2 regions of the Lysinibacillus sp. FSL K6-0102 genome follow, and region 2 is predicted to be linked to the other one. Evidence: a T-box and tRNA genes for the amino acid it is inferred to sense, from the RefSeq annotation. Region 2 holds a T-box; the other holds one or more tRNA genes.
The links. A T-box is a leader RNA that pairs with one kind of tRNA and senses whether it is charged. The one in region 2 lies ahead of tyrS (tyrosine--tRNA ligase), so its partner is inferred to be a tRNA-Tyr.
Positions count from the first base shown of each region.

Region 1 (7,048 bases), 470 kb from region 2:
ACCTAAGCCGAGGCCGATAGGCGTAGGCGATGGACAACAGGTTGATATTCCTGTACCACCTCCTCACCGTTTGAGAAATGGGGGGACGCAGTAGGATAGGGTAAGCGCGCCGTTGGTTGTGCGCGTCCAAGCAGTAAGGCGTGTGTGTAGGCAAATCCGCACACTGTAACGTTGAGCTGTGATGGCGAGTCCGTATGGACGAAGTTCCTGATTTCACACTGCCAAGAAAAGCCTCTATCGAGGTGAGAGGTGCCCGTACCGCAAACCGACACAGGTAGTCGAGGAGAGAATCCTAAGGTGTGCGAGAGAACTCTCGTTAAGGAACTCGGCAAAATGACCCCGTAACTTCGGGAGAAGGGGTGCTCTTGAGCGTGCAAGCGCATGAGAGCCGCAGTGAATAGGCCCAGGCGACTGTTTAGCAAAAACACAGGTCTCTGCAAAACCGTAAGGTGACGTATAGGGGCTGACGCCTGCCCGGTGCTGGAAGGTTAAGAGGAGTGGTTAGCGCAAGCGAAGCTGCGAATTGAAGCCCCAGTAAACGGCGGCCGTAACTATAACGGTCCTAAGGTAGCGAAATTCCTTGTCGGGTAAGTTCCGACCCGCACGAAAGGCGTAACGATCTGGGCACTGTCTCAACGAGAGACTCGGTGAAATTATAGTACCTGTGAAGATGCAGGTTACCCGCGACAGGACGGAAAGACCCCGTGGAGCTTTACTGTAGCCTGATATTGAATTTTGGTACAACTTGTACAGGATAGGTAGGAGCCAGAGATCTCGGAGCGCCAGCTTCGAAGGAGGCGTCGGTGGGATACTACCCTGGTTGTATTGAAATTCTAACCCATGCCCCTTAGCGGGGCAGGAGACAGTGTCAGGCGGACAGTTTGACTGGGGCGGTCGCCTCCTAAAAGGTAACGGAGGCGCCCAAAGGTTCCCTCAGAATGGTTGGAAATCATTCGTAGAGTGTAAAGGCACAAGGGAGCTTGACTGCGAGACCTACAAGTCGAGCAGGGTCGAAAGACGGGCTTAGTGATCCGGTGGTTCCGCATGGAAGGGCCATCGCTCAACGGATAAAAGCTACCCCGGGGATAACAGGCTTATCTCCCCCAAGAGTCCACATCGACGGGGAGGTTTGGCACCTCGATGTCGGCTCATCGCATCCTGGGGCTGTAGTCGGTCCCAAGGGTTGGGCTGTTCGCCCATTAAAGCGGTACGCGAGCTGGGTTCAGAACGTCGTGAGACAGTTCGGTCCCTATCCGTCGTGGGCGTAGGAAATTTGAGAGGAGCTGTCCTTAGTACGAGAGGACCGGGATGGACACACCGCTGGTGTACCAGTTGTCTTGCCAAAGGCATCGCTGGGTAGCTATGTGTGGACGGGATAAGTGCTGAAAGCATCTAAGCATGAAGCCCCCCTCAAGATGAGATTTCCCATTACGCAAGTAAGTAAGATCCCTCAAAGACGATGAGGTAGATAGGTTCGAGGTGGAAGTGTGGTGACACATGGAGCTGACGAATACTAATCGATCGAGGACTTAACCAAAAAAGTTTGAAACATTCAATGCACCGTTTATCCAGTTTTGAAAGAATAAAATATTAGAATATACTTGTAATTTTTATAATATATGTTATAATAAGTATTGTCTTTCAAATAGTCTAGTGATGATGGCAAAGAGGTCACACCCGTTCCCATACCGAACACGGAAGTTAAGCTCTTTAGCGCCGATGGTAGTTGGGGGCTTCCCCCTGTGAGAGTAGGACGTCGCTAGGCTATATACTAAAATTATTCCGAAGTAGCTCAGTTGGTAGTAGCACCTGACTGTTAATCAGGTTGTCGCAGGTTCGAGTCCTGCCTTCGGAGCCATTCTTGGAGAGTTGTCCGAGTGGCCGAAGGAGCACGATTGGAAATCGTGTAGGCGGTTAACACTGTCTCAAGGGTTCAAATCCCTTACTCTCCGCCAGCACTTTGATGTGTTCCAAACGATGGCCCCTTGGTCAAGTGGTTAAGACACCGCCCTTTCACGGCGGTAACACGGGTTCGAATCCCGTAGGGGTCACCAATTCAATACCCAGATGGAGGATTAGCTCAGCTGGGAGAGCATCTGCCTTACAAGCAGAGGGTCGGCGGTTCGAGCCCGTCATCCTCCACCATTATTTTTACAACATTATAGTATTATCGCGGGGTGGAGCAGTGGTAGCTCGTCGGGCTCATAACCCGAAGGTCGTTGGTTCAAATCCAGCCCCCGCAACCAAATGGTCCCGTGGTGTAGCGGTTAACATGCCTGCCTGTCACGCAGGAGATCGCCGGTTCGATCCCGGTCGGGACCGCCATTTATTTTAAAATATGGGTCAGTAGCTCAGTTGGTAGAGCATTAGATTGAAGCTCTAAGTGTCGGCGGTTCGATTCCGTCCTGACCCATCTTGTTTTTTTTGCCGGTTTAGCTCAGCAGGTAGAGCAACTGACTTGTAATCAGTAGGTCGTGGGTTCGATTCCTATAGCCGGCACCAGATTTTCCCGGAGGGGTAGCGAAGTGGCTAAACGCGGCGGACTGTAAATCCGCTCCTTAGGGTTCGGCGGTTCGAATCCGTCCCCCTCCACCAGTTTTATTATTTTAGGGGCATAGTTCAACGGTAGAATAGAGGTCTCCAAAACCTTTGGTGTGGGTTCGATTCCTACTGCCCCTGCCAATTAATTTTATGGCGATTGTGGCGAAGTGGTTAACGCACCGGATTGTGGTTCCGGCATTCGTGGGTTCGATTCCCATCAGTCGCCCCATCTAATATAAAATTAATAAACATCATAATACAATGGCGATTGTGGCGAAGTGGTTAACGCACCGGATTGTGGTTCCGGCATTCGTGGGTTCGATTCCCATCAGTCGCCCCATTGTTGGGGTATAGCCAAGCGGTAAGGCAACGGATTTTGATTCCGTCATGCCTAGGTTCGAATCCTAGTACCCCAGCCATTTTTGCGGAAGTAGTTCAGTGGTAGAACACCACCTTGCCAAGGTGGGGGTCGCGAGTTCGAACCTCGTCTTCCGCTCCATGTATGACGGCGGCATAGCCAAGTGGTAAGGCACGGGTCTGCAACACCCTTATCACCGGTTCAAATCCGGTTGCCGCCTCCATATTTTAACTGTTAATCGGTTTATCCGATTTTTTTTATCTCCATTATGCCGGTGTGGCGGAATTGGCAGACGCGCACGACTCAAAATCGTGTTCCTTTGGAGTGTCGGTTCGACCCCGACCACCGGTATCATCAAATTAATAAAAATTAAGAAAGCTCATAAATCTTGATATAACAGGGTTTATGAGCTTTTTATATTAGGGGAATTGCAACAGGTTTAGAAAGAGAAGGATTCTTTTTGAAGAAAAGGTCAACGAGAATAAAAAAAGTATAGAAAATTCATTGGAAGAGAATAGTATGAGTTTTAACGTAGAAGTTACTCATGGGTTTGAATCTCCAAAGGAATCATTAGAAACATAATTAAAACAAGAATGTTTATATTAGCATTCTTGTTTTTTTATGTGATAAAACATTGTGTGTCAGAACGTTCGCTATGATAGACTAAGCAGTTATGTTTATGTAAAACAGGTAAATTTGTTTTACAAATTTTACAGGGCTTTAGAGGGTAATAAATATCTTTACAATATTTTTCTATAAAGGTTGTGCCATTTTAGACGCCTGAAAAGAATAGGTTTATCCTATAGATTTTAGGTAAAAGACAAAGACATCTGTTTCAACATCAATAATTTTTTGAACTTTGGTGGAGAGAGAATATTTTCTTTTATACATTGATTTTTAGATTTCTATTTTTAAGATCTTTCATGGACCAATAAAACCCTACGAGTTGCATCTTCTAGTTGATTGAAAGTTAACAATCAACTAGAAGGTGCAGTTTTTATATATGTGTTGAGTGATGGACTTGATGTGGATGTAATCGATAGCACAAGAGTTGTCATTTTACTCCACTACATTTATATAATCATAAACGTAATGGAGTAAGTAGAAAAAATACGGTTATGTGGAAGAAAGAAGATGATAAGAGTAAAGAGACTGTTAGAGCTTATGACTGTGTATAGTAGTAATACAGGAACAGTATTAAAGGATTGTTCACAATGTAAAAGAGGAGGAAGTGGTAAAAGGGATGCGTGTAAAAAAATCAAAGTATCTTCTTTCCTATAAAGAAGAGGATGAATATCTAATTATTAATATTTATACGAATCAAATTTACGCACTAGATAAATTTAGTTCATTTATTTGGGAAGAGTTTGATAAAACACCAATAGTCTCTGATATTTCCAAATTAATAGCTAAAAGGACAAATGAAGATATTTTAATTATTCAAAAGGATTTAGATGGATTTTTAAATTCGTTGTCAAAAGGAGGTTTAATTAAATTTGTATAATATTTTATATTTATACAAAGAATTAATATTTTTAGATTTCCAAATACGGAGAAAAGGTTTTGATGAAGTCTTTAGACGCTATATAAAAAAATATACTATAGAGGGTTCTAAAGAGATTTTTACTGAGGAGAATTCTGAAGAGATTTTGGAGTGGTTTATTCTTTTAGACCAAGTTTGCTGTTGGTATCCTAGGAAAGCAGATTGTATACACAAAACGTTAATTGGTTATAAGATACTTCAATCTAAGTATGGTATACCAGTAAACATGGTAATAGGGATAAAAAAATTTCCCTTAGAGGCACATGCCTGGATTCAATATCAGGGCCACAATCTATTTGAAGAAATGGAAAATCTTGATTCGTTGAAAGTGATTATAGATTCAAACTCGTATATGAAGGGAGTTGAACTTAGGTGAATTGGTATGTGTTTGAATTTATGTATAATTCGGAGGGAGAAGTGGATAAAAATGGACATCTTAAGATCAACAGTAAATCAAAAGTAAATTATTTCAACACATCCTCACAGAACTTTGTTTTGAAAGCAGCATATGCTCAAAATACGACCCCATATGTGTTTTTTGAAAATAATGATGTATTAATAGTGGGAGACATTGTGATATACAATATTTTGAATCATGGTGTATATGAAAATGTTGATTGGACTGAGCAAGAATTACTCACTAATTTAATTTCCCTTTATAACACATTTGGTTTGGATTTTGTGAAGCGTTTAGATGGCGAGTTTTCATTTGTTCTATTTGATAAAAAGAATTTAACATTAATGGCCTGTAGAGATACCTTGGGGGTAAAAAGGCTCTTTTATTTAAAAACCGATACAAAATTAGTAGTTGCGAGCGATATCTTTCTATTGAAAAGTTATCTAAATACACCTGAGTTGAACGGTGTTTACTTTCAAGAATATCTAAATGCAAAAGGAATTGTTGATTCCTATTTAACGCCATATAAAGAGATCTTGCGTTTACCGAGTGGGAATATGTTTGTTTATGAAAATAAGGAAATTAACCTAATAAACTATGTGAATTATGATGAATTATTTTCTGATAAATGGATGATGAAGGAGACAACTATAAATCGGAAAGCGTTAATTGAAGAATTCGAAAGTATTTTGAACAAAGCAGTTTTGAGGAGAGTACGGAAAAGCGAGCGAAATACGGTGTTATTAAGCGGTGGCTTAGACTCAACTACTATTTTTAATGTGTCAAAACGATTGGGGCATAGATACGGAGAAATTAATTCGGTAAGCGTTGTTTTTGATGAATTAAAGGAATGCGATGAAAGTGCATATATAACGGAATTATTAGAACAATATAATTCTAAAGGTACTTTTCTAAATTATGATTCAGTATTGATGTATGAAGATCTTCGGAATAATATATTACGTTTTGACGAACCGTATGCTACTGCTCCTACATGTGAATTTATTTCTCCCTTAATAGAGTCAAGTGTGAACAATAATACATATAGTATCCTAACAGGTTATGGTGGTGACCAACTTTTAACGAATCCGCCGTATTTATTAAGAGATTACGTTAGAGAAGGAAAAATAAAGGATATGTTCGGCGATTTAACTAAATATTGTATGTATACAAATATGTCTGCTTTTAAAGGATTACGTGAGTACATCATTCAACCACATCCTTTTAGTAGAACAACTAAAAATAAACGGAATCATGCTAGAAATTTATTGCATCAAATGTTAAATGCAAAAGCCAATCATTATATGGATAGGGCGATAGGTGGCTTTTATGGTGTGGATATAAAACATCCTTTTTTAGATAGGGAGTTAATTTCTTTTATGATTAAAATCCCTAGTCATATTCTCTTTGATCCTTTCTACACGAAAAAAATTTTAAGAGACTCTCAGAAAAATAAGTTACCTGACAGTATTCGACTGCGTATAAATAAAACATCACACATTGCTCATACATTAAAGAGTATAAGGAAAAATTGGAATTCAATTTATTCTAATGTAAAGTCACCTTTAGTTGTCTCAAAGTTAGGTCTTTGTTCCGAAGAGTTTTGGGAAGAAAATTTATATAAGTGGAGAAATGGTTTGTTGATAGATGAGGCTTTTTTATTACTGTTCTCCATTGAAGTATGGATTATGCAAGAAGTGTAATGAATCAATATTAATAAGGAGGCTGTTAGTGTAGGTGTATTGTGCTATTTCTAAGGGTTGCAGGAGGAAATAATTATGTTAATGACATATAGCAAACCAATGCTTTTAGATAGTGGAAATAGTTCGGAAATCATTAAAGGTCAATGTGGCTGGGGTAAAGAATTGCCATTTTTTGATGAAACAGGTGCTGTAAAAGGTAGTTATAGAAGACGTAAATATAGAACCGAACCATGTTATGGTCCTGGAGTTGTAAATATATGTTACGTTTGTAAGACTGAAACGGTTAGTTGTTCTGCAGAAAAAGATGACTGCTAACTTATAAATAGGTTAATACCAAAACTATTTTATTTATTTCGATGTTAACTGTAATTAATGTTCTACTTTTTTATTACATAAAAGTTGTAACAGGAATGTATAGTCAAGAACAGGTTTTGGTGAAGAGTCTACGATGAATCGTTATGGTTCTATAGCAGAAAATAAATACAAAAACTAAATTTGCCCTATAG
Region 1 is NZ_JBBOPH010000001.1:4,080,537-4,087,584, reverse strand. It holds rRNA gene NYE73_RS20850 (23S ribosomal RNA) at 1-1,537, shown strand, start outside; rRNA gene rrf (5S ribosomal RNA) at 1,650-1,765, shown strand; tRNA gene NYE73_RS20840 (tRNA-Asn) at 1,782-1,858, shown strand; tRNA gene NYE73_RS20835 (tRNA-Ser) at 1,864-1,955, shown strand; tRNA gene NYE73_RS20830 (tRNA-Glu) at 1,980-2,054, shown strand; tRNA gene NYE73_RS20825 (tRNA-Val) at 2,070-2,145, shown strand; tRNA gene NYE73_RS20820 (tRNA-Met) at 2,172-2,246, shown strand; tRNA gene NYE73_RS20815 (tRNA-Asp) at 2,250-2,325, shown strand; tRNA gene NYE73_RS20810 (tRNA-Phe) at 2,341-2,413, shown strand; tRNA gene NYE73_RS20805 (tRNA-Thr) at 2,427-2,502, shown strand; tRNA gene NYE73_RS20800 (tRNA-Tyr) at 2,512-2,595, shown strand; tRNA gene NYE73_RS20795 (tRNA-Trp) at 2,609-2,682, shown strand; tRNA gene NYE73_RS20790 (tRNA-His) at 2,695-2,770, shown strand; tRNA gene NYE73_RS20785 (tRNA-His) at 2,806-2,881, shown strand; tRNA gene NYE73_RS20780 (tRNA-Gln) at 2,886-2,960, shown strand; tRNA gene NYE73_RS20775 (tRNA-Gly) at 2,966-3,040, shown strand; tRNA gene NYE73_RS20770 (tRNA-Cys) at 3,049-3,122, shown strand; tRNA gene NYE73_RS20765 (tRNA-Leu) at 3,170-3,250, shown strand; gene NYE73_RS20760 (PqqD family protein) at 4,143-4,403, shown strand; gene NYE73_RS20755 (lasso peptide biosynthesis B2 protein) at 4,396-4,818, shown strand; gene NYE73_RS20750 (asparagine synthase-related protein) at 4,815-6,542, shown strand; gene NYE73_RS20745 (hypothetical protein) at 6,618-6,857, shown strand.
Region 1: it encodes a tRNA-Tyr, which carries the amino acid that the T-box ahead of tyrS (tyrosine--tRNA ligase) is inferred to sense. The anticodon was not compared.

Region 2 (7,048 bases):
AACATGAGTGTTTTATTTGAGAATTACGGCAAGCGTCGTGCACAAATTGTTAAAGGTCAGGGGACAATTGTTGAGGATTCAACAGGGAAGCAATACTTGGATTTTACTAGTGGCATTGCTGTGGTGAGTCTTGGTCATGCCCATCCAGCCGTTGTACAGGCACTTCAAGAGCAAAGCCAAAAGCTATGGCATATTTCAAATCTTTTTGAAATACCAGGTCAGGAAAAGGTGGCAGAAAAATTAATTGCTAATACACACTTTTCACATGCCTTTTTTTGTAATAGCGGGGCTGAGGCTAATGAAGCGGCCATTAAATTAGCTCGTAAGCATACAGGCAAACATCATATTATTACATTTGAAAAATCATTCCACGGTCGTACTTTTGGAGCAATGTCTGCAACAGGTCAAGGCAAAGTACATAATGGCTTTGGACCACTCGTAGAAAAATTTTCGATTTTGCCATTTAATGATGCTGCTACACTTGAAGCAACCGTTGATGATTCAGTTGCAGCTATAATGCTAGAAATGATTCAGGGAGAGGGTGGCGTCAATAGTGTATCAGCAGAATTTGCCGCAGCTATTGCAAAAGTCTGTGAGGAGCAAGGTGTACTACTAATTGTTGATGAAGTGCAAACGGGCATTGGAAGAACAGGAACACGCTATGCATTTGAACAAACGGTATTAAAGCCACATATCGTAACTTTGGCAAAAGGCTTAGGTGGTGGTTTCCCTGTTGGTGCAATGCTCGGAACTGCTGAGCTTCATGCTACATTTAGTCCAGGAACACATGGTACAACATTCGGTGGAAACCCTCTTGCGATGAATGTGGCACAAGCTGTTTTAAATCATGTGTTTGAGCCGGATTTTTTACAGCAGGTACGAGAAATATCTGCCTATTTTGTGGCACAACTAAGGGCTCATTTATCTTCTAGCTATACTGTTCAAGGCCAGGGTCTCTTGTTAGGGATTGGCTGTGGGGACACGGAAGTTGCGCCTTATATCGCGGCAGCGGAAGAAAGTGGTCTTTTATTAGTAGGGGCAGGGCCAACAGTTATTCGTCTTTTGCCTCCATTAACGGTCACAAAGGAAGAGATTGACAAAGCAGTAGCTATTTTAAAGAACATATTACCGTGAAAATACACTTTCGTTCAGCAGAAAGTGAGGCATTAGCGGCAAAAATGACTAGACATTAGGATGAACAAAGAATCTGCTAGATATGAGCAGATTCTTTGCGCTATAAATGCTATTGTAGCTGTTTTACTAATGTTGCCACTAATTTTGGTAACCAATCTTCAAGCTGACTAAACGTAAATCCTGCCTTCTCAGCCTTAGCATTAGACATATACCAATCAGCAGGCACCCCATAAGGAGACTGTGATTCCTCATCACCACCAATGAGGGAAATTTTTGCGCGCTGACCACTTGCTTCTTCAATTAGCGCAATTAGATCTTTGAGAGATATGGCCCCTGATGCGGTAGCATTGTATGGTCCCTCAATAGGAGTAACGCCCGCAAAGTATAAAAATTCAGCAGCTTCCCCATCTGTAATATAACTCATCTTTGCATCAATGTTCGGTAAAGTAATCGGCTGATTCTGTAAAATATGTTCAACGTGGAAATGTAAACGTCGAGTATAATCATCTTCACCCATCACAATTGGGAAACGTACAGCTACGACTGGGAATGAAGCTTCTTTGAATAAGACTGCCTCCGCTTGTCGTTTTCCTTCTCCATAAGAAAATTCCTCTTGATGTCCCATACGAATTTGATACTGGTATGGATCAAAGTCTTCTTCCTTTTTTATCTTACCATCTACCTCATATGTTGAAAGAGTAGAAGTAAAGACGAGCTTTTTCGTTTTTCCCTTTAATATCTCGCAAATCGCTTGTGCCTCGTTGGGCGAATAGCAAATATTATCATAGACAATGTCCCATGTTGTATTGGCTAGTGCCTGTTCTAAAGCATCACGATCATTACGATTTACTACTAATTGCTTAACATGTGTACCAAAGGGGTTGCCACTTTGACCACGTGTTAAAATCGTTACATTATGTCCATTTTGAATACAAAGATCAACTAGCTTTTTTCCAAAAAAACGTGTGCCTCCTAAAATCAATATGTTCATATATTTTCACCCCTTCAAAATAGTAGTCCTCTTAATAATGACAAAAAAACAGACTTACTACAATTCATAAGTAATATGCAGTAAGTCTGTTTAATTGATTATCTAATACAAATGCTTTTGCTAAGGCATAATGGATTAGCGCCTTGATGTTTCAGTTGGAGTAGTGGTATTACCATTGTCTCCTCCATTTGTGCCATCTCCGGGGTTATCAGATCCATCGCCATTGCTTCCGGAGCCATCCCCGTTATTGGAGCCATTGCCATTGTTACCAGAACCATCCCCGTTATTGGAGCCATTGCCGTTATTACCAGACCCGTTCCCATTATTGGAGCCATTGCCGTTACTACCCGAACCATTACCATTACCATTGCCATTAGTAGGTGGTGTTGTAGGTGGTATTGGCTCTTGGTCGTTTTCCTCTGGGTCAGGTTCATTTTCACTACCGCCAGTAGACACAACATTGGAGTGTGGTGATGTTAAACCTGTAATATCTACAGCGACCACTACATAAGCTTGTCCACTAGCAACCGTAATGCTTTGTGTTGACTCTAGTACGGACGTTACAAGTGTATTACCGCCATTCGTAACGTTGTAGATACGATAACCAACAACATCATTCGATGACTCTGACCATGATAATGTAGAGCCATTTACTGAAGCTGAGACAGCTCCTGGAGGGCTACCATCCGCTGGGAAATCAACTGCTGATACAGATGAATTCGACAATGTAGAATTCTTTGGTAACAGACTAGCAGGGTTCCCGCCAAGTCTACCTAACATTCGTTTAATAAAGTCTTGATTAATGCCTGCGCCACCTGCTTTTACAAACTCTGCTGGTGTATTTGGCAACGCATTATAAGTTTTTCCTTTAATCGTCACAACACTTGAAGAGGCTAAGCTATCATCAGGTTGTGATGGTAAAAATACTTTCGCATTAAATAAATCTGAGCGTACAAGACCTGCGCTAGCACAAGCTGCAGAAGGGGCCATGCCGGAAATGCCACAGAATGATGCTGTCACAACATTTTTAGGCGCCTTAAAACTTGTTGGAGGGTCAATTAGCTGAGGGTCCGCATCGTAAACAGCATTCATTAAAGTACCCCATAGCTTATTCACCCGAACGCTTGGCTGTAAATAGGTGTTGTTAAATGCATAAAGTGTACGAGGTTGATCGTAACCCATCCAAACACCAAGAGATACATTAGGGTTATAACCAACTAACCAAACATCTTTATATTCTTGAGAAGTCCCTGTTTTTGCAGCGAAATCAGAAGAGAATTTTAATGTATTTCGTGCCATTGTCCCTGTTCCTTTAGTGAGAACATCACGTAGCATATCTGTCACGATATAAGATGTTTCTGGGCTAAATACTTGAACAGGTTCTACTTCATGTTGGTAAACAATATTTCCTTCTTGGTCTTCAATTCGATCAATCATATAAGCGTCAATGAATTGGCCACCATTTGCAAAGGTAGCAAATGCATTTGTATTTTCTTCAACAGTAGTTCCTTCGCTTAAAGCACCGATCCCAGTTGCTAGGTTAGTAAAATCATCTGGATGTAATTTTGAGAATCCCATTTTTACTAACAAATCTGCAGGGCGTCTACTAATAATATCATTATATAAACGTAGTGCTGAAATATTTTGAGAATCTGCTAAAGCTTCACGTGCTGGAATAAGACCTCGCTCATCACTCGTAATATAGTTACTTGGACTCCAAGAACCGATTGAGAATTTCACGTCAACTAATGGACTACCCGCACCGATTACGCCATACTCAATGGCAGGTCCATAAACAAGTAATGGTTTCATTGTAGAACCGTTAGAACGATAAGCTTGTGTTGCATGGTTTACTTGAGTGGTTTTAAAGTCTCGACCACCGACAAAGCTTAAAATACGACCTGTCGTATTCTCTATTAAAATACTACCTACTTGTACCGGCATCTCAATATCAATTTCTTCACCAGTAACAGGATCTTTCCCTTTACCAGTATACGTATGACCATAATACTGGAAGTCTTTTGCTGCTTTTTGCATCGCATCATACATATCTTTATTAATGGTTGAATAAATACGATAGCCTTTTGAACGAACATCACGATCTGCTAAAATCGTATATTTATCCTTTAATTTTTTTTCTGACTTTAAGCGCTCTGGGTCAATCCCATCATCTTTTGCTAATTTTTCAGCAATAATATCTTTTGCACGAGCTTCAAGCTCATAAGTCAACCAAGGATAACGATCCTCCGCTCGCATTTCTGGTCCACGGAAATCGGCAGCAATATCATAGTTTAACGCTTCATTATACTGTGCATCATCAATATAACCAGCTTCTTTCATACGATAAAGTACTGTTTTCATACGATCAATACCTGGTTTCAAAGCTTCTTCACTTTTCAGTTCACCTGTATTTGTAAATGGTGTATAAGCAAATGGTGCCTGTGGAATACCAGCTATGTACGCAGCTTGAGGAAGAGTCAATTCTTTTGCTTTTACGCCAAAAATTCCTTCCGCAGCTGTTTCAACACCTGCAATATTTCGTCCTGAAGAGTTACGACCATAGGGAATGATATTTAAATAAGCCTCTAATATTTCTTCCTTCGTCATAAAATGTTCTAAACGCATCGCTAGTAAAATTTCCTTAGCTTTACGCTCGTATGATACTTCATTAGTTAGTACTTGGTTTTTAATAAGCTGCTGGGTAAGTGTAGAACCACCTGTCTGCGTTGCAGAGTTTGTGACATCTTGTAATAACCCACGAATAACTGCTTTAGGAACAATTCCGTTATGCTCTCGGAAATATTCATCTTCTGTTGCCAGAACAGCATTCACGACCTCTGGTGCAACATTGCTAAGCGAAGTTTCACGTCGATCTAAATCTGTCCTTAATTTCCCAATATAAATATCGTTGGCAAAATAAATCTCACTGGTTTCTTCATAGCTAAAAATTTGATCCCTTAACTCTTGTTTTGAGCGTAACGGTTCTTCTTTTACAAGAGAAGCAAAATAACCAGCTCCAACTGAACCGACAAATACAGTGCCAACCAATGCAAAGACTAAAAATAGTAAAAATAAGTTCCAGGTAACACTACCTGAAATACGTAATTTCTTCATCCATTTTTGTTCAAGTAATTCATCGATCTTTGCATTGATTTTTTCAATCCAATCTTTCAATGTATCGACCTCCTAAAATCTTGTCTATTATAGCACATATTGTTTTAGCACGAACATAGTTATTGACTTTGAAAAAGAATCGTATAAAATTATGTTTATAGTTTTCTGGTGATGAAGAGCTTGCAGTAGTGTCTATATTCCCTGTTTAGAGAGCCAGTGGTTGGTGAAAACTGGTCATATTGTAGAGACGAATTACGTGCTTGGAGCTTAGACGTGCGCGCCTGCGATAAAGGCGGCTGAATGAAGTGGAAGGTGGATGACATCTTCAAGCTGGGTGGTACCGCGTTAGTTTGCAACTTAACGTCCCTGCATGCAATTGTTTGCGTGTAGGGACTTTTTTTATTTAAACATGTCCATGCACGTAATGAATTTAACCATTTTAGGAGGAATGAACATGACAAACGAATTATTACAAGATTTAGAATGGCGTGGTTTGCTATACCAACAAACAGATGCGGAAGGCATGGCAAAATTATTAGATGAACAATCTGTATCTTTATACTGTGGGGTAGATCCAACAGCTGACTCCATGCATATTGGACATATTGTTCCATTGTTAACACTTCGTCGATTCCAAAAAGCGGGCCACCGTCCAATTTTACTTGTTGGTGGTGCGACAGGGATGATCGGTGACCCATCTGGCCGTTCAGAAGAGCGCCAATTACAAACAGTAGAGCAAATCGATAAAAACGTTCAAGGAATCCGTAGTCAATTAGAACGTATTTTCGAATTTGCGGAAGATGGCAATGGTGCTCAGCTTGTGAACAATCGTGACTGGATTGGTAATATAAACACAATTGAATTTTTACGTGATTACGGGAAACTAATTAACGTAAACTATATGTTAGCAAAAGATACGATTGCTTCTCGTCTTGACACAGGAATCTCGTTTACAGAGTTTGCCTATACGTTAATTCAAGGTATTGATTACAATCATTTATACAATCACTACAATTGCCGTATTCAAGTAGGTGGCTCTGACCAATGGGGTAATATTACAACAGGGTTAGAGGTTATTCGTAAAACACACGAGGAAGAAACGAAAGCCTTTGGAATTACGATTCCATTAGTAACAAAGGCAGATGGTACAAAGTTTGGTAAAACCGCAGGTGGTGCTGTTTGGCTAGATAGTAAGAAAACATCTCCATATGAATTCTACCAATTCTGGATCAATGCAGCTGATGCAGATGTCATAAAATACTTAAAAATCTTCACGTTCCTATCTCGTGAAGAAATTGAAGCTTTAGCCGTATCTGTAGAGGAGGAGCCACATTTACGTAAGGCACAAAAGGCGCTAGCTGAAGAAATGACTCGTTTAATACATGGTCAAGAGGCATTAGAGCAAGCCATCCGTATTACAGCTGCTTTATTCTCAGGAGATCTAAAAGCACTTTCAGCCGAAGAAATGAAGGACGCTTTTAAAGACGTTCCTTCTATTGAAATGGCTAAAGAGGATAAAAACATTGTGGACCTACTTGTGGAGGCCGGCATTTCCTCTTCAAAACGTCAAGCACGTGAGGATGTATCAAATGGTGCTATTAGTGTAAACGGTGAAAAGGTAACAGATTTAGAATATGTAGTCGATGCGAAGGATCGTTTAGAGGATGCATTTAGCATTGTCCGTCGAGGTAAGAAAAAATATCATATGGTGAAATTTATCTAATTTCTATTTGCAAAACCACATCCCAAAAAACGCTGGATGTGGTTTTTTCATCATAAGAAACTTGGAGGTTTTATTTGTTCATATTC
Region 2 is NZ_JBBOPH010000001.1:3,609,562-3,616,609, reverse strand. It holds gene NYE73_RS18340 (acetylornithine transaminase) at 4-1,134, shown strand; gene NYE73_RS18335 (NAD-dependent epimerase/dehydratase family protein) at 1,244-2,125, opposite strand; gene NYE73_RS18330 (transglycosylase domain-containing protein) at 2,261-5,299, opposite strand; T-box leader at 5,402-5,610, shown strand; gene tyrS (tyrosine--tRNA ligase) at 5,694-6,962, shown strand; gene NYE73_RS18320 (cobalamin-binding protein) at 7,013-7,048, opposite strand, start outside.